One region of the Streptosporangium sp. CA-135522 genome, then DNA from elsewhere that is predicted to be linked to it. Evidence: riboswitches for the same ligand, from Rfam matches in the RefSeq annotation. Region 1 holds a riboswitch; each other region holds the start of a gene.
The links. Region 1 has a riboswitch for cyclic di-AMP ahead of ACQPYK_RS41000 (C40 family peptidase). Riboswitches for the same ligand answer to the same signal wherever they lie in the genome.
Positions count from the first base shown of each region.

Region 2: another riboswitch for cyclic di-AMP. It lies ahead of ACQPYK_RS17260 (CHAP domain-containing protein); the one in region 1 lies ahead of ACQPYK_RS41000 (C40 family peptidase).
Region 3: another riboswitch for cyclic di-AMP. It lies ahead of ACQPYK_RS39370 (hypothetical protein); the one in region 1 lies ahead of ACQPYK_RS41000 (C40 family peptidase).

Region 1 is NZ_CP192026.1:8,692,523-8,698,820, reverse strand. Features, by position in the region: gene ACQPYK_RS41010 (sugar ABC transporter substrate-binding protein) at 1-433, opposite strand, end outside; gene ACQPYK_RS41005 (ROK family protein) at 551-1,723, shown strand; gene ACQPYK_RS41000 (C40 family peptidase) at 1,853-2,581, opposite strand; cyclic di-AMP (ydaO/yuaA leader) riboswitch at 2,569-2,799, opposite strand; gene ACQPYK_RS40995 (3-isopropylmalate dehydrogenase) at 2,943-3,989, shown strand; gene ACQPYK_RS40990 (branched-chain amino acid aminotransferase) at 4,164-5,258, shown strand; gene ACQPYK_RS40985 (O-methyltransferase) at 5,501-6,154, opposite strand.
Region 2 is NZ_CP192026.1:3,660,445-3,666,742, forward strand. Features, by position in the region: gene ACQPYK_RS17250 (carbohydrate ABC transporter permease) at 1-668, opposite strand, end outside; gene ACQPYK_RS17255 (ABC transporter substrate-binding protein) at 749-2,101, opposite strand; gene ACQPYK_RS17260 (CHAP domain-containing protein) at 2,707-3,402, opposite strand; cyclic di-AMP (ydaO/yuaA leader) riboswitch at 3,423-3,558, opposite strand; gene ACQPYK_RS17265 (TetR/AcrR family transcriptional regulator) at 3,929-4,507, opposite strand; gene ACQPYK_RS17270 (oxidoreductase) at 4,523-5,395, opposite strand; gene ACQPYK_RS17275 (hypothetical protein) at 5,547-6,298, shown strand, end outside.
Region 3 is NZ_CP192026.1:8,350,487-8,356,784, forward strand. Features, by position in the region: gene ACQPYK_RS39340 (DUF4032 domain-containing protein) at 1-311, shown strand, start outside; gene ACQPYK_RS39345 (roadblock/LC7 domain-containing protein) at 465-842, shown strand; gene ACQPYK_RS39350 (DUF4388 domain-containing protein) at 855-1,757, shown strand; gene ACQPYK_RS39355 (roadblock/LC7 domain-containing protein) at 1,816-2,229, shown strand; gene ACQPYK_RS39360 (hypothetical protein) at 2,242-2,613, shown strand; gene ACQPYK_RS39365 (alpha/beta fold hydrolase) at 2,661-3,518, opposite strand; gene ACQPYK_RS39370 (hypothetical protein) at 3,764-4,381, opposite strand; cyclic di-AMP (ydaO/yuaA leader) riboswitch at 4,604-4,752, opposite strand; gene ACQPYK_RS39375 (lytic polysaccharide monooxygenase) at 5,111-5,359, shown strand; gene ACQPYK_RS39380 (histidine kinase) at 5,381-6,298, shown strand, end outside.

The DNA.
Region 1 (6,298 bases):
TGTTGAACGAGACGAAGTAGTCGTAGCCGATGCCGGAGATCAGCCGGTCGTAGGCGATCACCGGGATCTTCTTCTGCTTGGCCTGATTGACCAGCGGCGCCACCGCCGCCGCGTCCACCGCGTCGAGCACCAGCACGTCCGCGCCCTGGGTCAGCGCGGCCTCCACCTGCTGCTGCTGCTTGGCGGCGTCCTGGTCGGCGTTGCTGTAGAGGAGCTTGCAGGCCGGGCACAGCTGCTTGACCTTGGCTTCGAAGAGGGGCCGGTCGAACGCCTCGTAGCGGGTGGTCTTCGACTCGGGGAGGAAGAGCGCGATCGTGGCCGCGTTCTCGCCCTCCTTGGCCTGGGGAGTGGTGGTAGCGGTCGAGCCGCCGCCGCAGGCGGCCGTCGCGAGCGCCACCGCCGTCAGCGGAATGGCCAGCCATCCTCGGTGCATCGCACATCGTCCTTTCGCGTACCGCCCCGAACGTGATTGGTAAGAAAGGTAGTTTACTATCAAGAGCGTTGGCTAGCCTTTTCGCAGGATCATCGGGATCACAAGAGGAGAGTGAAGGTGCGAGGCCAGCTCGGCAATCCACGGCTGCTGCGGGTGATGAACGAGCGGCGTCTTCTCGACCAGCTCCTCGAACACGGTCCGGCCTCGCGCGCCGACCTGGCCAAGGTCACCGGCCTGTCCAAACCCACCGTGTCGGCGGCGTTGGCCGGTCTGGAGGAAGACGGGCTGGTCCATCTGGTCGGCGAGGTCTCCGGCCGTCCGGGCCCGGTGACCTCGCTCTACGACATGAACGCCAGTGCCGTGCACGTCGCGGGCGTCGACATCGGCCGAGACTGGATCCGGGTGGCGGTGGCCGACCTCCGGGGCCGCTTCGTCGGCCGCCGTGACGGCCGCAACGACGCGCGAAGCGAGGACGACCTGGTCGCGCGGGTCCGGGACCTGGCCCAGGCGGCGGTGGCCGAGGCCGATCTCGAATGGGCTTCGGTCGCCTACGCGGTGGTCGGCAGCCCCGGCGTCTACGATCCCGACGCCGGTCGGCTGGACCTCGCCGCGAACCTGCCCGGCTGGGGCAGTCCCGGCCTGCTCGACCGGCTGCGTGCCGCGCTGGAGACGGACCTGGCGATAGAGAACGACATCAACCTGGCCGCCCTCGGCGAGCACGCCTACGGGGAGGGCAAGGAGAAGTCCCACTTCGCGCTGGTGTCCGTCGGCACCGGCGTCGGCATGGGCATCGTCATCAACGGCGAGCTCTACTCCGGGGCGCGCGGCGCCGCGGGAGAGGTCTCCTACCTGCCCGCGGCCGAGGATCTCGCCCCCGACCAGGAGACGCTGGAGCACGGGCTCACCGAGACCGTGGCCGGCGCGCTCGGCGTGGTGCGCGAGGCTCGGGCGGCGGGGCTCCGGCTGGCGACCGCCAAGGAGGTGTTCGCCGCGGCGGCGGCCGGGGACCCGGTCGCACTGGCCGTCGTCGAGGCCGAGGGGCGCCGGATCGGCGGGCTGGTCGTCGCGGTGGCCGCGGTCCTGGATCCGGAGGTGGTCGTGCTGACCGGTGGCGTCGGTCGCAATCTCGACCTGCTCGGCGACTCGATCGCCGGCCGGATCGCCGAGCTCGGACCGCTACGTCCCACCGTGGTGGCGAGCACCCTGGGCGACAGCGGGGTCCTGCTCGGCGCCGTCGCCCGTGCGCTGGCCCGTGCCTGGGACGTCATCTTCGCCGCACGCCAGGCCTGAACAGCGCGGGCGCGGACGGCCCCGAACGGGCGGCACTGAAGGGGGCGGCACTGATGGCGACCCCGAATGGGGCGCGAGGCGGGGCGCCGCGGGCGGGCGGACCCGCGGCGCCCCGCTGCTCAGGGGGCCTCAGGCGGTGGCCTGAAGCATCGGGGGAGCGGGTTCGGCCGCGACCTTGGCCCGCTGGACGGTGAGCTTGACGCCTGAACGGTCGGGGCGGACGGCGCCGGCGAAACTGCTGCGGCGCCAGGCGTCGAGCTTCTCCTCCTTGACCACGTCGCCGGTCTGCGGGGCGTGGACCATGTAGCCCGGTCTGGTGATCATGCCGACGTGGCCGAGACTGTGGAAGAAGACCAGGTCGCCGGGCTGGAGGTTCTTCCAGGGGACCTTCTTGGAGAAGGCTGCGTACTGGTCGTTGGTGACGCGGGGCAGGTGGATCCCGGCGGCGCCGTAGGCGCGGAGCATCAGGCCGGAGCAGTCGAAGCCGCCCTTGCCGGTGCCACCCCAGACGTAGGGCGTGCCGCGCTGGGCCATGGCCCACTTCACGGCCTTCTTCCAGGCGGGCAGGGGGGTCCGCTTGGCGATGATCTCCTTGAGCTTGGGACCGGTGAGCGTCACGATCTTGGGGGCGGGCGCGGGAACGGCATCGGGCGCGGAAGCGGGGGCGGGTGCGGGAACGGCATCGGGCGCGGAAGCGGGAACGGCATCGGGCGCCGGCGTGGAAACGGGGGCCGGAGCGGGAGCGTCGGCCAGGACGGCGGTCGAAGCGACGGCCGGCGTCGCGAACACGGCGGTGCCGGCGACGATCAGGGACAGGACGCGGGGGGAAAGTTTGCCGGACAGGATGGTTCCTTCCATAGGGCCGGCCGGGTTAGCTGTCGGGCTCGGGCGTGGAGGCCGCCCTACGGCGCGAGAAGCGCTGATTCGCCCCAAGGGATCCCGTGTAGGCGGCTCAGGACACGGCTTCGCCGGGCGAAGCGAGATGTCCTGGGCGGCCGTGGATCCCGGAAGTGGTTCCCCGGCTCCGCGCAGGCCGAAAGAGGGGACGACCTGGGCGGATTAGGCATCGGTTCGAATGCAGAGGACCATAACGAAAGTTCATTAAAGGGTCAATACGTCGCAAAAACGGACAAAACGATCAGAGGGTCCGAGTGAGGGGAAAGTGTCCGTCAGATGAGATGGGTGTTCGATTACCGAGACGGGCCGGTAAGGTGCCTGCATGGATTCGCGCAACATTCGCCTGGCAGTCATCCCCGGGGACGGGATCGGAGTCGAGGTCGTCGCCGAGGGCCTGAAGGTGCTCGAAGCGGTCGGCACGAAGGTGGAGACCACCACCTACGACCTCGGCGCCAAGCGCTACCACCAGACCGGTGAGGTCCTCTCCGACACGGCCCTTGACGAGCTGCGCGGATATGACGCGATCCTGCTCGGCGCGATCGGCGACCCCAGCGTTCCGCCGGGCATCCTGGAGCGCGACCTGCTGCTCAAGCTCCGCTTCGAGCTCGACCACTACGTCAACCTGCGCCCGGTCAGGCTCTTCCCCGGCGTCGAGACCCCGCTGGGCAAGGCCCGTCCCGAAGACATCGACATGGTCGTCGTCCGCGAGGGCACCGAGAGCCTCTACGCGGGCGCGGGCGGCGTGCTGCGCCGCGGCACCCCGCACGAGATCGCCACCCAGGAGTCGCTGAACACCGCCTTCGGCGTCGAGCGCGTCGTCCGCTACGCCTTCGACAAGGCGCTCGGCCGAGCCCGCAAGAAGCTGACGCTGGTCCACAAGACCAACGTGCTCACCTACGCCGGCGACCTCTGGGCCCGCACGTTCGATCGGGTCAGCCTGGAATATCCCGACGTCCAGACCGACTACTGCCACATCGACGCCGCCTCGATGTTCTTCGTCAGCCAGCCGGAGCGGTTCGACGTGATCGTCACCGACAACCTCTTCGGTGACATCCTCACCGACATCGGCGCCGCCGTCGCCGGTGGCATCGGCCTGGCGGCCAGTGGCAACATCAACCCCGACCGCACCGCGCCGAGCATGTTCGAGCCGGTCCACGGCAGTGCCCCCGACATCGCGGGCCAGGGCAAGGCCGACCCGACCGCGACGATCCTGTCGGTCGCCATGCTCCTGGACCACCTCGGCCTGTCCGCCGAGGCCGCCCGGGTCGAGCAGGCCGTCGCCGACGACCTGCTCGAGCGGCAGACCGGCTGGACCAGCCGCACCACCCACGAGATCGGTGACGACATCACCGCCCGAGTAGCCGGCTGACGAAGCCGCCTTCCCCCACCTCAGACGCGCCCGGCGGCTCACGTGAGCCGCCGGGCGCGTCTTCTTTTATCCCGGCACTGCCGGTTTCCGACATAGATGCAGTAGTTTCCCGTTACCTGGTCCATCGCAGAATGGACTCAGGTGCAGACCGCCACAAAGAGAAGGATCTCCGTCATGACCACCGCTCAGAAGCTCAGCTTCGACGTGCAGCTCTCCGACCACGCTCGCACCGCAGCCGAGCGTGAGCAGGTACTGGAGAGTCCCGGATTCGGACAGACCTTCACCGATCACATGATCTCGATCGACTACACTGAGGGGGAGGGCTGGCACGACGCGCGGCTCACGCCGTACGGCCCGCTGAGCCTGGACCCGGCCACCTCGGTCTTCCACTACGCCCAGGAGCTCTTCGAGGGGCTGAAGGCCTACCGTCAGGAGAGCGGCGCGATCGCGACCTTCCGGCCGTACTCCAACGCCGCCCGGTTCAACCTGTCGGCGGCGCGGATGGCCATGCCGGAGCTTCCCGAGGAGACGTTCGTCGAGTCGCTGGAGCTCCTCGTCCAGACCGATCGCGAGTGGGTGCCCACGACCCCGGGCCACAGCCTCTACCTGCGTCCCTTCATGATCGCCACGCAGGCCGCGCTCGGCGTCAACTACCCCTCCAGGACCTACCGCTACATGGTGATCGCCTCCCCGGCGGCCGCCTACTTCGGCGCCGACAAGCCCGTGTCGGTCTGGCTGTCCACCGAATACACCCGCGCAGCTCCCGGCGGCACCGGCTTCGCCAAGTGCGGCGGCAACTACGCGGCGGCCTTCGTGGCCCAGCGCCAGGCCGTCGAACAGGGCTGTGACCAGGTGGTCTGGCTCGACGCGAACGAGCACCGCTACGTCGAGGAGATGGGCGGGATGAACCTGTTCTTCGTCTACGGCGACCGCCTGCTCACCCCGGCTCTCACCGGCACGCTCCTGCCCGGCATCACCCGTGACTCGATCCTGTCCCTCGCCTCCGACCTGGGCCTGAGCGCCGAGGAAGGGCGCCTGTCGATCGACGAGTGGCAGTCGGCCGCCGAGTCCGGCGAACTCACCGAGGTCTTCGCCTGCGGTACCGCGGCGGTCGTGAGCCCGGTCGGCTCGGTCAAGGGCGCCGACCGCGCCTGGACGATCGGCGACGGCACCCCGGGCCCCGTCACCGCCAGGATCCGCGAGGAGCTGGTCGGCATCCAGTACGGCTCCCGCCCCGACGCCCGCAGCTGGGTCCACAAGATCTGCTGACCCGGACACGAGGACACGAGGACACGAGGACACCCGGACACGAGGAAAGCCCGGCCTCCCACCTGGCCGGGCCTTCCTCGCGCGGAACCTACTCCTCGATCGGCTTGCCCGTGTCGATCGTGAGATTCCACGGCGCGGGCAGGCCGAACGGCTCACCGGGTTTCACGGAGACCTCGTGGGCGTATCCGGCCTCGTCGGGCCGGCTGAGCAGCCTGGCCTTTTCCTCGAGCGCGTCGATCTCGTCAGTGCTTTCGAATCATGGTCAGCCCGTCGGCGATGGGAAGCATCAGCGAGGTCACCCGGCCGTCGGCCGTGACCATGTCGTTGAACTCGCGGACGGCCCGGGTGTCGTCGTCGTCGGCGGTGGGGTCGGCGACCCGCCCGCCCCACAGGGTGTTGTCGACGAGGATCAGGCCGCCGGGAGCGAGACGGGACAGCAGGAGCTCGTAGTAGACGGGATGTCCGGCCCTGTCGGCGTCGATGAACGCCAGGTCCACGCTCTGCCCGGCGGGCAGTTCCCGCAGGCGCTCGGCGGCCGGGCCGATCCGCAGTTCGATCCGGTCGGCGACCCCGGCCTTGTCCCAGTAGCGCTGGGCGATCGCCGTCCACTCCTCACTGATGTCGAAGCAGGTCAGCCTGCCGCCGGAGCCCAGTCCCCGGGCGAGGCAGATGGAGGAGTAGCCGGTGAAGGTGCCCACCTCCACCACGTTCTCCGCCTGGCCGAGCTGGGTGATCATGGTCAGGAACGGCCCCTGGTCGGGGAAGAGCTGCATGACCGCGTTGTCGCCGGTGGCCTCGCGGGTCTCCACGGCGAGCGCGTCGAGGACGTCGTCGGACCGGGTGGTGTGCGCGAGCAGGTACTGTCCGACGGCCGGGTCGAGATAAGTCGCCTTCATGCGGGCCATTCTCGTCACCGATCCCCGTTTCCCGGCGCAGGCGTGCCCTCGTGTCGGCGGGCCGTACATCCCGGATGGTGAGATCGATGTGTCAGATGGTGTCGTCGTGTGGCAGACTCCGAAGCATCATGTTCTACGGTCTGC
Region 2 (6,298 bases), 5.0 Mb from region 1:
GTGGCGCCGTCGATGGCGGCGGCCTCGTAGAGGTCCTTGGGGATGGTCTGCATGGCGGCGAGCAGGATGATCGCGTTGTAGCCGGTCCAACGCCAGTCGATCATCGTGGAGATCGCGAGCCACGAGGACCACTTCTCGTTCTGCCAGTTGATCGCGTCGACCCCGAAGAGCCCGAGGAACCAGTTGATCATGCCGTAGTCGCGCCCGTAGAGCTGGGTGAAGACGACGGCGACGGCGACGACGGAGGTGATCAGCGGCAGCAGCACGCCGAGGCGGAAGAAGAGCCGGCCCCGGATGCGCTTGTTGAGCGCGTTGGCGAGGATCAGGGCGAGGACGAGCTGCGGGATCGTCGACAGGACGAACATCCCGAGCGTGTTGACCACCGCGTTCCAGAACGCCTCGTTGGTGATCAGGTCGATGTAGTTGTCGAGGCCGGCGAAGGTCTTGTCCCCGGCGAGCTCCCAGTCGTGCAGCGACACCCAGAAGGTGTAGCCGAGCGGGAAGACGCCGAAGACGGCGAACAGGAGGAAGTAGGGGGAGACGAGGAAGTACGGGGTCGCCCGGAGGTCGAACCTGGCGAGTCCGCCGCCCCGTCCCGAACCCCGGTGCCCGGACGGCCGGCGGGGGCCGGGCCGGGCCGGAGCCGGGGTGTCGACGTGCAGGGTCATGTTCAGCCTTTCAGCCGAGGGCAGGCCACCGGCCCGGCGGCGGGATCACCGCCGCCGGGCCGGTGCGGGGCGGGAGGGGATCAGCTCGCCGCCTTGACGCCGGCCTCGAGGAACCTGGTCCAGGCCTGGTCGTAGGGGACGGAGCCCTGGTCCATGCCCTCGAGAACCTTCTCCACCGAGGTCTTCACCTGGGCGTGCTTCTCGCCGAGGAAGACCGGAAGCAGGTCCTTGACCGAGGCGCCGAAGATCTGGCCGGTGGGCGCGTCGTTGAAGAACGGGTTCTTCAACTCGCTGACCGCCGGGTCCTGCTGGGCGGGAATGGAGCTCGGGAAGGCCGCGGCCTCCTGGAAGGCCATGACGTGACCCTCCTTGCCGGTGAGGTAGTTCAGGACCTCGGCGGCCTCCTTGGGATGCTTGCTCTGCTTGGGCACCGCCAGGTAGGAGCCGCCCCAGTTGCCGGCGCCGCCGGGCACCGCCGCGATGTCCCACTTACCCTTGCCGACGTCGCCGGCCGCGCCGGAGACCACGCCGAGCATCCAGGCCGGGCAGCCCATCGTGGCGAACCCGCCCTTCTTGATGGCGGCGTTCCACGGCGGGGTGAAGGAGGCGAGCTTGGCGGTCAGGCCGGCCTCGCTGAAGCTCTTCACCGTGTCGAAGGAGGTCTTGATGGCCGGGTTGCTCTCGATGACGAGCTGGTTGTTCTTGTCGATGTAGGAGACGTTGCCGTTCTTCGGCGCCTCCTGCGACAGGATCACGTTGTAGAGCGTGTTCGGGCCGTCGAGGAACTTGGGATCGCCCTTGCCGGGGTTGGCGGCCTGGAACTTCTTGCCGACCTCCATGAACGCGTTCCAGTCCGGCCAGAGCTTGCCGACCTCCTCGCGGTCGGTGGGCAGGCCGGCCTTCTTGAACAGGTCCGTGCGGTAGCACATGGTCATGCCGCCGATGTCGGTGCCGAGCGCGAACAGCTTGTCGTCGGCGTTGATGCCGTTGTCCCACTTCGCCGCGGGGAAGTCCGCCTTGCGGCTGTCCAGGCCGTACGCGCCGAGGTCGGTGAAGAACTGCGGACGCGCCTTCATGAGACCCATCGCGCCTTCGTCCAGGGCGATGATGTCGGCCGCGCCGCTTCCGGCCTGCAGACGCTGCAGCAGCTGGGGCAGGTAGACGTCCTCGAAGCGGTCGGTGAGGTTCTGGTACTTCACCTGGATGTTCGGATGCGCGGCGTTCCACGTCTCCACGGCCTTGTCATAGCCGAAGTTCTCGCCACCGCCGAAGGTGTGCACGGTGATGGTCACCGGCTCGGCGGCCGGCGCGGAGGAGCCGCCGCCGGTCGCCGGCTTGGCGGGTTCACTCGAACCGCAGGAAGTGATCGCCAGGGCGGTGGCCGCCATCACCGCGACCGCGGCGAGCTTGCCATGCCGCTTGTTGTTCAACATTCCGGACCCCTCTCAGGTGGTCGCCCGAATCGATGGGAGGTGGCGTCGCGGATCGGTCCCCGACAAACGCGTCCGCGACGGGTTGTCCCTCAACGTGTTTTGGGAGCGCTCCCACGAAGAGTGGACGATAGGCATCCGGGACGTCAATATGCCGAAACTCAACCGTTACATCCCACCCTTTATGTGGGGACGAATAGTTATATAAGTCGACAAATCACCCAGAGGTGTGTTTGGGAGCGCTCCCATCGCAGGGGGATGCAACCGGACATTCCTTACGGCGAGGTCGTCGTTCGAGTGGACCGGGCACCGCGAAGGGCCGGCGAGCCGTGGGGGCGGGGTGCCGAGAGGCCGCGGGGGCACGGGGAGGGGGCCTGCCGGGGAGGACCGTGAGACGCGGCCGGGTGAGGACCGTGAGACGCGACTGGGGGAGGGAGGCGAGAGCGCGAGCAGGGGGCGGACGCCGAAAGGGCCCGGCTCTGATGAGCCGGGCCCTTTTTCGTGCTCCGTGCCGAGGGGGCGGCCGGTGCGTGCCGATGGATCGGCGGTGCGTGCCGAGGGGGCGGCCGGTGCGCGCCGATGGATCGGCGGTGTTGCGCGCCGGTGGATCAGCCGGCGTAGACCGGGTAGCCGTAGCCGACGACCTGGGACTTGGGCCGGACGCGCTGCTCGACCCGGCCGTTGCCGGTGTTGCCCTCGATCGTGCTGATCGTGCCGTCGCCGTTGTCCTTCTTCACGAAGCCGACGTGGTCGATCCCGCTGATGCTCTTGCCACCGTTCCAGTCGAAGTAGACGACGGCGCCGGGCTTGGCGGCGTTGCCCCAGTGGTCGTTGTTCTTGAACCACCGGGCGTGGGCGACGGTGTAGGCGTCCCAGCCCATGGTGGGACGGATGCCGGCCTGCTCGCCGACCCAGGAGACGAACATCGCGCACCAGGGGGCGTTGGCGTAGGCCCGCACGTTGCCGCCGTCACGGGCGACGGTCTCCCGGGCGCGGGGGGAGGAGACGTACCAGGACTGGAACTTCGTCCCGCCGCCCTGGGCGTTCTCGGAGACGCCGACCTGCTTGGCGGCGATGCGCAGGACCTGCGCGGCCGTGACCTTGGGCAGGCGCGCGGCCTTGGCCTGGAGAGGGGTCTCGGTGGTCTTGGAGATCTCCACCTGGGGGATGGCGACGGGGAGCTGTCCCGGAGTGTCCGCCAGGGCGGCGGGGACTGCGGCGATGCTGCCACCCAGGGCGATGGAAGCGCCCAGAACGATGCGGGTCAGGTGACGGGTCTTGGGGGTGAGGCGGTTCTTGGCCATGCGGGGGTGTGACTCCTTGCTTCGCTTCTCATTCCGCCTACCGGGTTAGCTGACGGGTTCGGGCTGGGAAGTGCCCTACGGCGCGCAAAGGCGCCGATTCACCCCAAGAACGTGGTTCCCCGGTTCCGCGACTCGCGGATTCGGCGGCCGTGCTCACCGGGCGGAGTGATCCACTCCGATGCGACACGGTCGGGCAATGTGTTGGTAACGCGTAGACCTGCAAAGACCTAGGCGTTCACCAGGAATGACTAGAAGCTACGTGAAACGGACAAACGATTACAAGTGGGACACATTGCCTTGGCTTGGGAATGCGTCCGAATCGAGGGGGAAGACTTGGTCTTTCCCAAGATCACTCCGCTCGCTCCCGGCGTCCGGGAGGAGACCGGAAACGCCGAGGCGCACGGCCTTTCCGCGAGGAGACGAGGGAAAAGTGCGCCGCCCGACTCCCTCCTCGTCCCCCGGTGTTCGTCATCAACGTAGATCTTTTCCCCAAGAGGGGTTTTACCTGCGAAAACGCTCGCTTCGATCAGTGTTTCGTCGCGGACCAGGCATGGATCAGCGGCAGCAGCACCCGGTCGACCGTCTCCTCGGCGAAGGCCTCGTCGAGCGGCTTTCCGAGGATGAGCAGCCGATGCCAGACCAGGGCCTCGGTGACCCTCCTGATCTCGCCGGGCTCGATCCTTTCCGGTAGTTCGCCCCGCTCGCGGGCGCGGTCGAGCAGCGGGGTGGTGCCGGTGATGTCGGGGCGGGGCACGTGCTCGCGCAGGGCGGCCGCCAGGTCGGGCGTGGTGAGCAGTGCGGGCAGCAGCCCGAAGACGAGGCTGTGCCTTTGCTCCAGGGTCCGGCAGAACCCGGCCACCACCGCCGTCAGGTCGCCGCGCATCGACCCGGTGTCGGGCGGCGGCGCGACGTCGATCTCCAGATGGTTGCAGACCAGGTCGACGACCAGCGCTTCCTTGCCCGGCCAGCGGCGGTAGATCGTGGCCTTGCTCGCGCTGGCGCGCTTGGCGATCTGGTCGACGGACATGCGGTCGAACCCGACTTCGGAGAGCAGTTCCATGGTCGCGTCGAGAATCGCCCGCTCCCGGCTGGGATCGAGACGCAAGGTGCCTCCGATGGGCTACGAGTGCCGTGTGATCGTCTTGAATCGTACGCCCGTGAGCTCCTCCGAGGTCTCCCACAGCCGCCGGGCCACATCCTCCTCCAGTGCCTTGGGGGAAGGGGTCAGCGTCTTCGGGCCCGGACCGATGAACTGGCCGCCGGTCACCTCGGTGGAGGTGGCGGCGTAGAGGGAGGGGATCGCGCCCTTGAGCGGAGGCTGCAGCGCCAAACGCATGAGGGCGTTGACCGGCCTGGTGAGCACGCCCAGCTTCATGATGCCGGTGGCCGTCGCACCGGGATGAGTGGCCACGCTGAGCAGCCGCCCCTCCGCTCTGCGCTGCAGCTCCAGCGTGAACAGCAGGTTGGCGAGCTTCGACCTGCCGTAGGCCGAGAACCGCCCGTAGCGGCGTTCGAGGCCCAGGTCGCCGAAGTCGATCCGGCCCAGGCCGTGCGCGTCGCTGGAGACCGTGACCACCCGGGCGCTCGGCCGGGCGAGCAGGTGCGGCAGCAGCAGCCCGGTCAGGGCGAAGTGACCCAGGTGGTTGGTGCCGAACTGCATCTCGAACCCGTCGGCGGTGGTCCGCCGAGGGATCATGCCGACTCCCGCGTTGTTGACCAGTATGTCGAGGGGCCCGTCGAAGGCGGAGGCGAACGCCCGCACCGAGCTCAGATCGGCCAGGTCCAGCCGTCTCCACTCGATTCGCGCGTCCGCGACCCGCAGGCGGATCGCGGACGTCGCCGCCTCTCCCCTGGCCCGATCCCGTGTGGCCACGATGACCCGCGCACCGTGCCCGGCCAGGTGCAGCGCGGTCGGGAGTCCGATGCCGCCACCGGCGCCGGTGACCACCGCGGTGGTGCCGGTCAGGTCGGGGATGTCGTCCGGGGTCCACATGGCTCGCTCCTCTGAGGCGTGAGGCAAGGTGTACGAAACCGTTCCGTACACCACGGTAGATCGTCCTGGATCAGATGCGCAAGTGGGCGTATTCGGGTGTTCACCCACAGTTCCCGGGCGTGTAAGACATCCCGGTTACGGTGAGGCAGTCGTGAACGGGTCATCGCCCGGCGTGGAGCACGGTCGAGACCACGCGCGGGAGCAGGGTTCGGCCGTTGCCTGGGTGGAGTCCCCGCTGCAGATGCTCTGCGCCGTGGAAGCCCACCACGCCGGGCTGCTCGGCCCACGTGCCCGAGTGGTGCCCCGAGCGGGCCTGCGTCCGCTCCTGATCACCCGCCGTGAGATCTCCCGGCTCGGCCCGCCCGGCGGGCTGGAGCTGGCCGCTCCCGAGCCTGAGATGCCCAGGCCCCGCCGGGGCACGACCTGGGCGGTCGGCGACGCCTTCTCCGGCAAGGTGCAGTTCGGCTGGCTGACCGCCCTGCCGGGCCGCATCGTGATCGTCGACGACGGCCTGGCCACCATCAGGCTCCTGGAACTGCTCACCGGACAGGTCTTCACACCGCTGCTGCGGGCTCGCGCGAGCGCCTCCGGCCCACTGCGGGCCGGGCTCAGGCGCGCGCTGGGGACGGCCGCCGGCCTGCGACTGCGCGCCGCCGCCCGCTCCGGCCGCCTGTCGATCTTCACGGCGTTGCCCGTCCCCGCCGAGCTGGCGCGGGCCGTACGGGACGGGGGCACGGAGCTGATCACCCACGACTTCGCCTGGCTGCGCTCGCAGCCCCTGCGCAGGCCGCGTCCGCAGGAGCGCACCGTCGTGCTCGGCACCTCGCTGGTCCGCAACGGCCTGATCCACCGCGAGCGCTACTTCACCTGGCTGGCCGGACTCGGCTCGTCCGAGCCGGTGGC
Region 3 (6,298 bases), 340 kb from region 1:
AGAACCAGGCCAGGCGGCTGCTCAACGACCTCGACTCCTTCCGCGTGTCGTACGGCCTGCGTCACGAGGAGGAGGCGATCGTGGCCCACCGCTGGCTGGTGGAGGTCTTCCACCCGACGGTGGAGGCCGTTCCCCAGGAACTGCGGCACAAGCTGGAGCCGGCCCAGCTCTTCCACGAGGTCCTCGACCACCGCTGGTTCATGTCCGAGTCGGCCGGCAACGACGTCGGGCTTCCCGCCGCCGTGGAGTCTTATGTGAAGAATGTTCTTATTTACAAGCCGGACGAACAGGCACTCATTACCGGGGATTGACCGGCGATTTACTCTCCGGAGTAGAGATCCTTATACCCGGGTGATGAATCCTCCATCTCCACCCGTATCACTTTCAATCGGGACACTTGGTTCTCCGGCGATATCCCTACGCTGACCGGGCGACGTTGTGAAGTCGGCGGTGAGGGAGATCCCGTGCTCGGAATCGAAGACTGCCTGACCGAGGTCATGGCCATCCCCGGCGCGCTGGACGCGATCCTGATCGATCAGACCAGCGGGATGGCCGTGGCGGTCGGCGGCGACCACCTGGCCGACGTCGAGAAGTCGGCCGCGGGGTTGAGCGAGACGCTGCGGGCGACCCTGGACGGGCTCGCAGCGACCTCCCCCGGCGGAACGGTCCGAATCAACGACATGATCATAACTACAGATAACGGGCATCATTTATTAAGACCGCTAGAAACGGTCTTCGATGGCCCATTAGTGATTTATGTCCGGCTCGATCGAGATCGTTCCAACCTCGCTCTGGCCCGCCATCGCCTTCAGGCGCTTTCCGGCCGGCTGATAACGACGTGAACCATGCCGACCATGGAGAGCGTACTCAGCGGGCTCGCGAGCGAGCGAGCCACCGGCGCGCTGCGGCTGGGCGAGGCCGGGATGTTCTATCTCACCGGCGGTCGCGTGACCCACGCCGAGAGCGCGGCCGCCCCCCGGGTGGAGGACCTGCTGACCGCCGGCCGCAGGGTTTCCGCCCGCGCCGTGCAGCAGGCCAGGCAGGAGGCCGGCGAGGACCGTCACGGCGGCGAGCTGCTGGTCTCCCGGGGTGTGCTCACCCGGGGCGAGCTGGAGTTCTGCGTGATGAGCGCGGTGCTCGACGCCGTCTACTTCCTGTTCCAGGCCTCCGGAGACCGGTCCGGCTTCCGGCCGGGAGAGCGGCACTGGCTCGGGCCCCAGTGGTATTTCGACGTGACCGGTCTCCTGCGGGAGTGCGGGCGAAGGAGGGCACAGTTGGACCAGGCGTGGCCGTCCGCCGAGCTGGACTCGCGTCCGGTGATCCCGTTGGGACGCATCCCCGCCCAGCGGGTGGTGCTGACCTCTCTCCAATGGGAGGTGCTGGTCGCCGCCGACTCGGCGGCGACCCCCGGTGACCTGGCGCGCAGGCTCGGCCGTCCGGCCGGCTCGGTGCTGCTGGCCGTACGGCAGCTCGCCGCGGCCGGGCTGCTCAGCACCTCGCCGGCGGAGCCCGCGCCCGCCCTCGCGCCCGCTCCCTCCCCCACGGGGCTGCCCAAGCGCAAGAAGGGCGGCACGGCGGGCACCTGGGAGTTCCCGGGCGCCGCGGCCGGCGTCACCGGGCTGCCGGGTTCACCGCCGGGTTCATCGCCGGGTTCACTGTCGGGGCCACTACCGGGGTCGCTGCCCGCCGCGACGGCGGATCCCGCCGACATCAACCTGCTCATCCGGCTCAAGAACGCATTGGAGGCACTGACGTGAGCTGGGTCCGATGCCGATAGGGCTGCGGACGCTGAAGCTGCTCGGAAGGAGGATGCCGGTGGAACCACATGACGAGGTGCGCCAGGATGCGGCACTGCTCCGTGACGAGCTGCACCGGGAAATGATGTCGCTGCGCGAGCGCATGCCCGATGTGAACGGCAGCATCGCCTGCAGCGTGGACGGCCTGACGATAGCGAGCGACCTGAAGGGCGAGGTCGAGCAGACCGGCGCACTCTCCTCCGCGGTGCTGGCCCTCAGCCGCCGGATGACGAGCATGGCCGGCAAGGGCGCCTTCGAGGAGACGCTCATCTCCGGCACCAACGGCTACGCGGCCTTCTACGCCGCCGGTCCGAAGATCGTCCTCACAGTGCTCGCCCGCCCCGGGACCAACCTCGGGCTGCTGCGACTGGAGGGCCGTAAGACGGCGGCGAACCTGGCCGCCATCACGTCCCGCACATCGACAACCCCGTGATCGGAGACAGGTATGGGCAACATGGACATCTCTCTCAAGGAGATGATGGCGATCGACGGCGCCCTCGGCGCGGTCGTCGTGGACTACAACAGCGGCATGGCGCTGGGCGCCCTCGGCGGCTCCAAGGACCTCGATCTCCAGGTCGCCGCGGCCGGCAACACCGAGGTCGTCAAGGCCAAGTTGCGGACGATGGAGTCGCTGGGCCTCAAGGACGGCATCGAGGACATCCTCATCACGCTCGGCAGCCAGTACCACGTGATCCGTCCGATCACCGGCAGGGGCGGCAAGGGGCTCTTCCTCTACCTGGCACTCGACCGGACCCGGGCCAACCTGGCGCTCGCGCGGCACAGCCTGCGCGGCATCGAGGAGAAGCTCGAAATCTGATCCTCCGGTACGGCTTGCGCCCCGGGAGGCGCAAGCCGTACCGGAGCTCAACGCTCGGCGGCGGTGAGCTCGTCGATCGCGCCGACGATCTCGGGCCAGAGCGGGCACGGCAGGTCGTGGCCCATCCCGGGAAAGGTGATCAGCCTGGCGCCGGGGATCGCCTCGGCCGTGGCGATGCCGCCGGACAGCGGCACGAGCTGGTCGGCCTCTCCGTGCAGCACGAGGGTGGGCACCGTGAGTTCCTTCAGCAACGGCGTGCGGTCGCCGGAGGCGATGATCCCGGCGAGCTGCCGGCCCGTCCCGGCCGGATCGTAGGACCGGTCGTAGCTCAGCCCGGCGACCTGGGCGATCCGCTCGCGATCCAGCGGGAATCCCGGCGAGCCGATGACCTCCCAGGCCGCCACCGACTGCCGGATCGCGCTCTCCCGGTCGCGCGCGGCCGGCGACATGAGCACCGCCATCGCGGCCTCGGTGGGCGGGGCGGCCTGCGGGCCGGGGGTGGACATGATGGAGGTGAGAGTACGCACCCGGCGCGGGTGTCGGATCGCCAGTGTCTGGGCGATCATTCCTCCCAGCGAGGCGCCCACCACGTGGGCGGACTCCCAGCCGAGCGCGTCGAGCAGGCCGGCGGTGTCGTCGGCCATGTCGTCCAGCAGGTAGGGGACCTGCCCGTCCCCGCCGAAGGCGGGCACCGGGACGCCGTTCAGGTGGGTGGACTCGCCGGCGTCCCGGTTGTCGAACCGGACCACGTGGTGCCCGCGGTCGGCGAGCAGTTCACAGAGCTCGTCGTCCCAGTGGATGAGCTGGGCGCCGAGACCCATGATGAGCAGAAGCGGGCGGTGCTCGGGCGAGCCGAAGGTCTCGTAGGCGATCTCGATGCCGTTCGCGGGAGCGCGCAGGATCATGGCGCTCCCACCGCGCCGGTCATGGCGGATACCGTTCCGGTCATGGCAAACAGAATGACATTCGGTATAAACGAGAGCAAGAGCGGACGCCCTGGGCGGGCGTCCGCTCTCGCTTGTCACCAGAAGGCGGAAGGGGGATGCACGGGAGTCCCTCCAGGGGAAGGGGAGAGGGGGGAGGGACTCTCGTGGAGGAGGCGCCGGGGCTTTCGGCCCTTGCGGCGGCCCGCCCGACTACGCGATGACGATTACTTGTCGACGACCGTCGGCGGGGTGGCCGGGTTGTGGTCGATGCGGCCCCACGCGCCCGCGGAGAAGGGCACCGGGTAGTTCTTCTTGCCCGGGCCGTTGCCCCACTTGGTGATGACGTAGTCGACCTTGATGTGACCCATGCCGCCGTTGCCGTCCACGCCCAGGGTGTCGGCGTTGAACGTGCCGCCGGTCAGGTCGGCGAAGGACTTGGCGTCCAGGTCGATCATGACGCCGCTACTGGAGGGCACGCCGGGACCGCGGTCGCCGACGAAGAACTTGGCCTTCTTGCCCTTGTAGACCACGTAGCCCTCGGTCATCAGGGGCCAGCTCGGGCTGGCGATCATGCCCTTCTGCATCGGCTTGCCGCTCGCGGGCAGGCCGGTGTCACCGGCGCGGCCGGAGGAGTCGTCCCAGAAATAGGAGGCCTTGGTCGAACCCTTCAGGAGGGCGACCTCGGAGCCGGAGGTGGAACCGGACTCGGAGCCGGGGGCGGGGGCGGAGACGTCTGCGGAGGCGGGGAGCGCCGAGACGACGCCCGCGGAGGCGAAGACGCTCGCACCCAGGAGGGTGGCGGCGAGGAAACGGTTCTGGCGCAGGCCAAGGGAGAAACGCATGGGAAGAAAAGACTCTTTCGCGAGGGAACGGGAGGCCGCGCACGCCGACAGGGGGGCGCGGGCGGGATAGGCGCTCACAGGGTCAAGGTGCGTAGCCGGGAAGACCGGGCGCTACGCGGAGCGCTGTGGGTGCGCCGCGTTCGGACGCGGCGAGGAAGCCTTAGTTGACCGGTGTGAACGAGGTCGACACCGACAGGAAGTGGGCGAAACGCCCCATTAGTGATCTCCTCTCCATCTCGTCTACCGGGTTAGCTGACGGATTCGGGCGGTGGAGTTGCCCTACCGCCGCACGCTCGCGGCGGATTCACCCCAAGAAGTGGGTCCCCGGTTCCCGCGACCCTGAGGCCTGCGGGATTCGACGTCGGCCGGCCGCTCCTTCCGTTGAAGGGCAGGTCGCCAACCGATCACAAATAGGACACTACACGCATTCAGTGACAAAGCAAAACAAAACCCATGAAAACCCCAGAAGATCTACCTCGTCTACCAAGAAAGCGCCATTGGCCAAGCCTTGATCATGCCCGGAGAGGCCGTTGACTTCGCTGGAACCATTAGGAAGGTTACCTGGAAGCTTTTCGGTGATCATGCCTTTGACCTGCGTATCCTTACTTCTTAACCGCCGAAGAGGACTGCTCGACGAACGAGCGAGAGATAGCTGTGATCGCGGTGGCGACCAGCGCGCCGGCCCTTCTCCCGACGATGTTCTTTGCCTCCGCATATGCCAATCGATCGATGGAACCCCCGATCAGCCGGGTCTACGCCTGTTTTCCGGAGGATTCGGAGACGCCCGGATACACCCGCGTGCAAAGCCGCGGTCACGACCGGCGATATCCAGCCGCTGGACGGCTGAACGAGATCAATATCGCCAACGCCGGAGGCGGGCACCGCGAGCTCGTCCCTGACGGCCGGCTCTGCGGTGCGGGACGCGCCGAACACCGGGCGTTCGGGTGGACGCCGCGTGACGCTCGCGACCATGGGTGACGTCGGCAGTAGCGTGGGCCTGTGCTGATCGCCCTCGGTTGCGCGGTGCTCCTCGCGATCCTCTACGCGCTGGCGGTGTACGGCACGGCCGGGCCGGCGGCGATCGGAGCGGTCGCCGCCACACTGGCCGTCGCCCTCGTGGTCGTCATGCACGGAGGGAGTCTCCAGAACTCCGCCGGAGCAGGAGGGCTCACGGCGGGCGGCGCAGCGATGGCGTGGGCCATGGGACGTTCCCGCCGCCGCCGCAGGGCCGGCCGTGCGGCGCTCGCCGCCTACCGAGCCGCCGCCGAGGCCGTGCCCCGGCTGGCCGCCACCGCCGAACGCGACCGTCTCGCCGCCGAACTCCACGATGTGGCCGCCCACCGGCTCACCGGAATCGTGGTCGCCTCGGCCGCCGCCCTCCGTCTCGGCGACCCGAGCCTCACCGCCGAGGCCGTCACCCACGCCGCCGACGCGGGCCGCCAGGCCGTGGCCGAACTCGACCGCCTCTGCGCCCTCGATCGCCGCGGCCGTGCCCTCGCCCTCGGTGACATCGACACCCTCCTCATCGGCCGTCCCGGCGTGACCTACCACCGCACGATCGTCACCGCGCCGCCCGAACTCGCCGCGGTCGCCTTCCGCGTGGTCCGCGAGGCCCTGACCAACGCGATGCGCTACGCCACCGGCGCCGTCGTCCACGTCCGGGTGGAAGCCGTCCACGACGCCTCGGCGGCACCGGCCGCCACCGGCTCGGTGCTCGCGCCGGCCACCGGCCCGGGGGGCGCACCCGTTATCGCCAGCTCCCCGGCGGCGGGGGGTGCCACCGATCCCGTCACACCGGCTCCTGTCACACCGGCCGCCACCGGCTGGCTGACGGTGACGGTCACCGACAACGGCGGCCCGGCGACCGTCTCCGGCCTGGGCGCGGGCACCGGCCTCGCCGCACTGCGCCATGCCGTC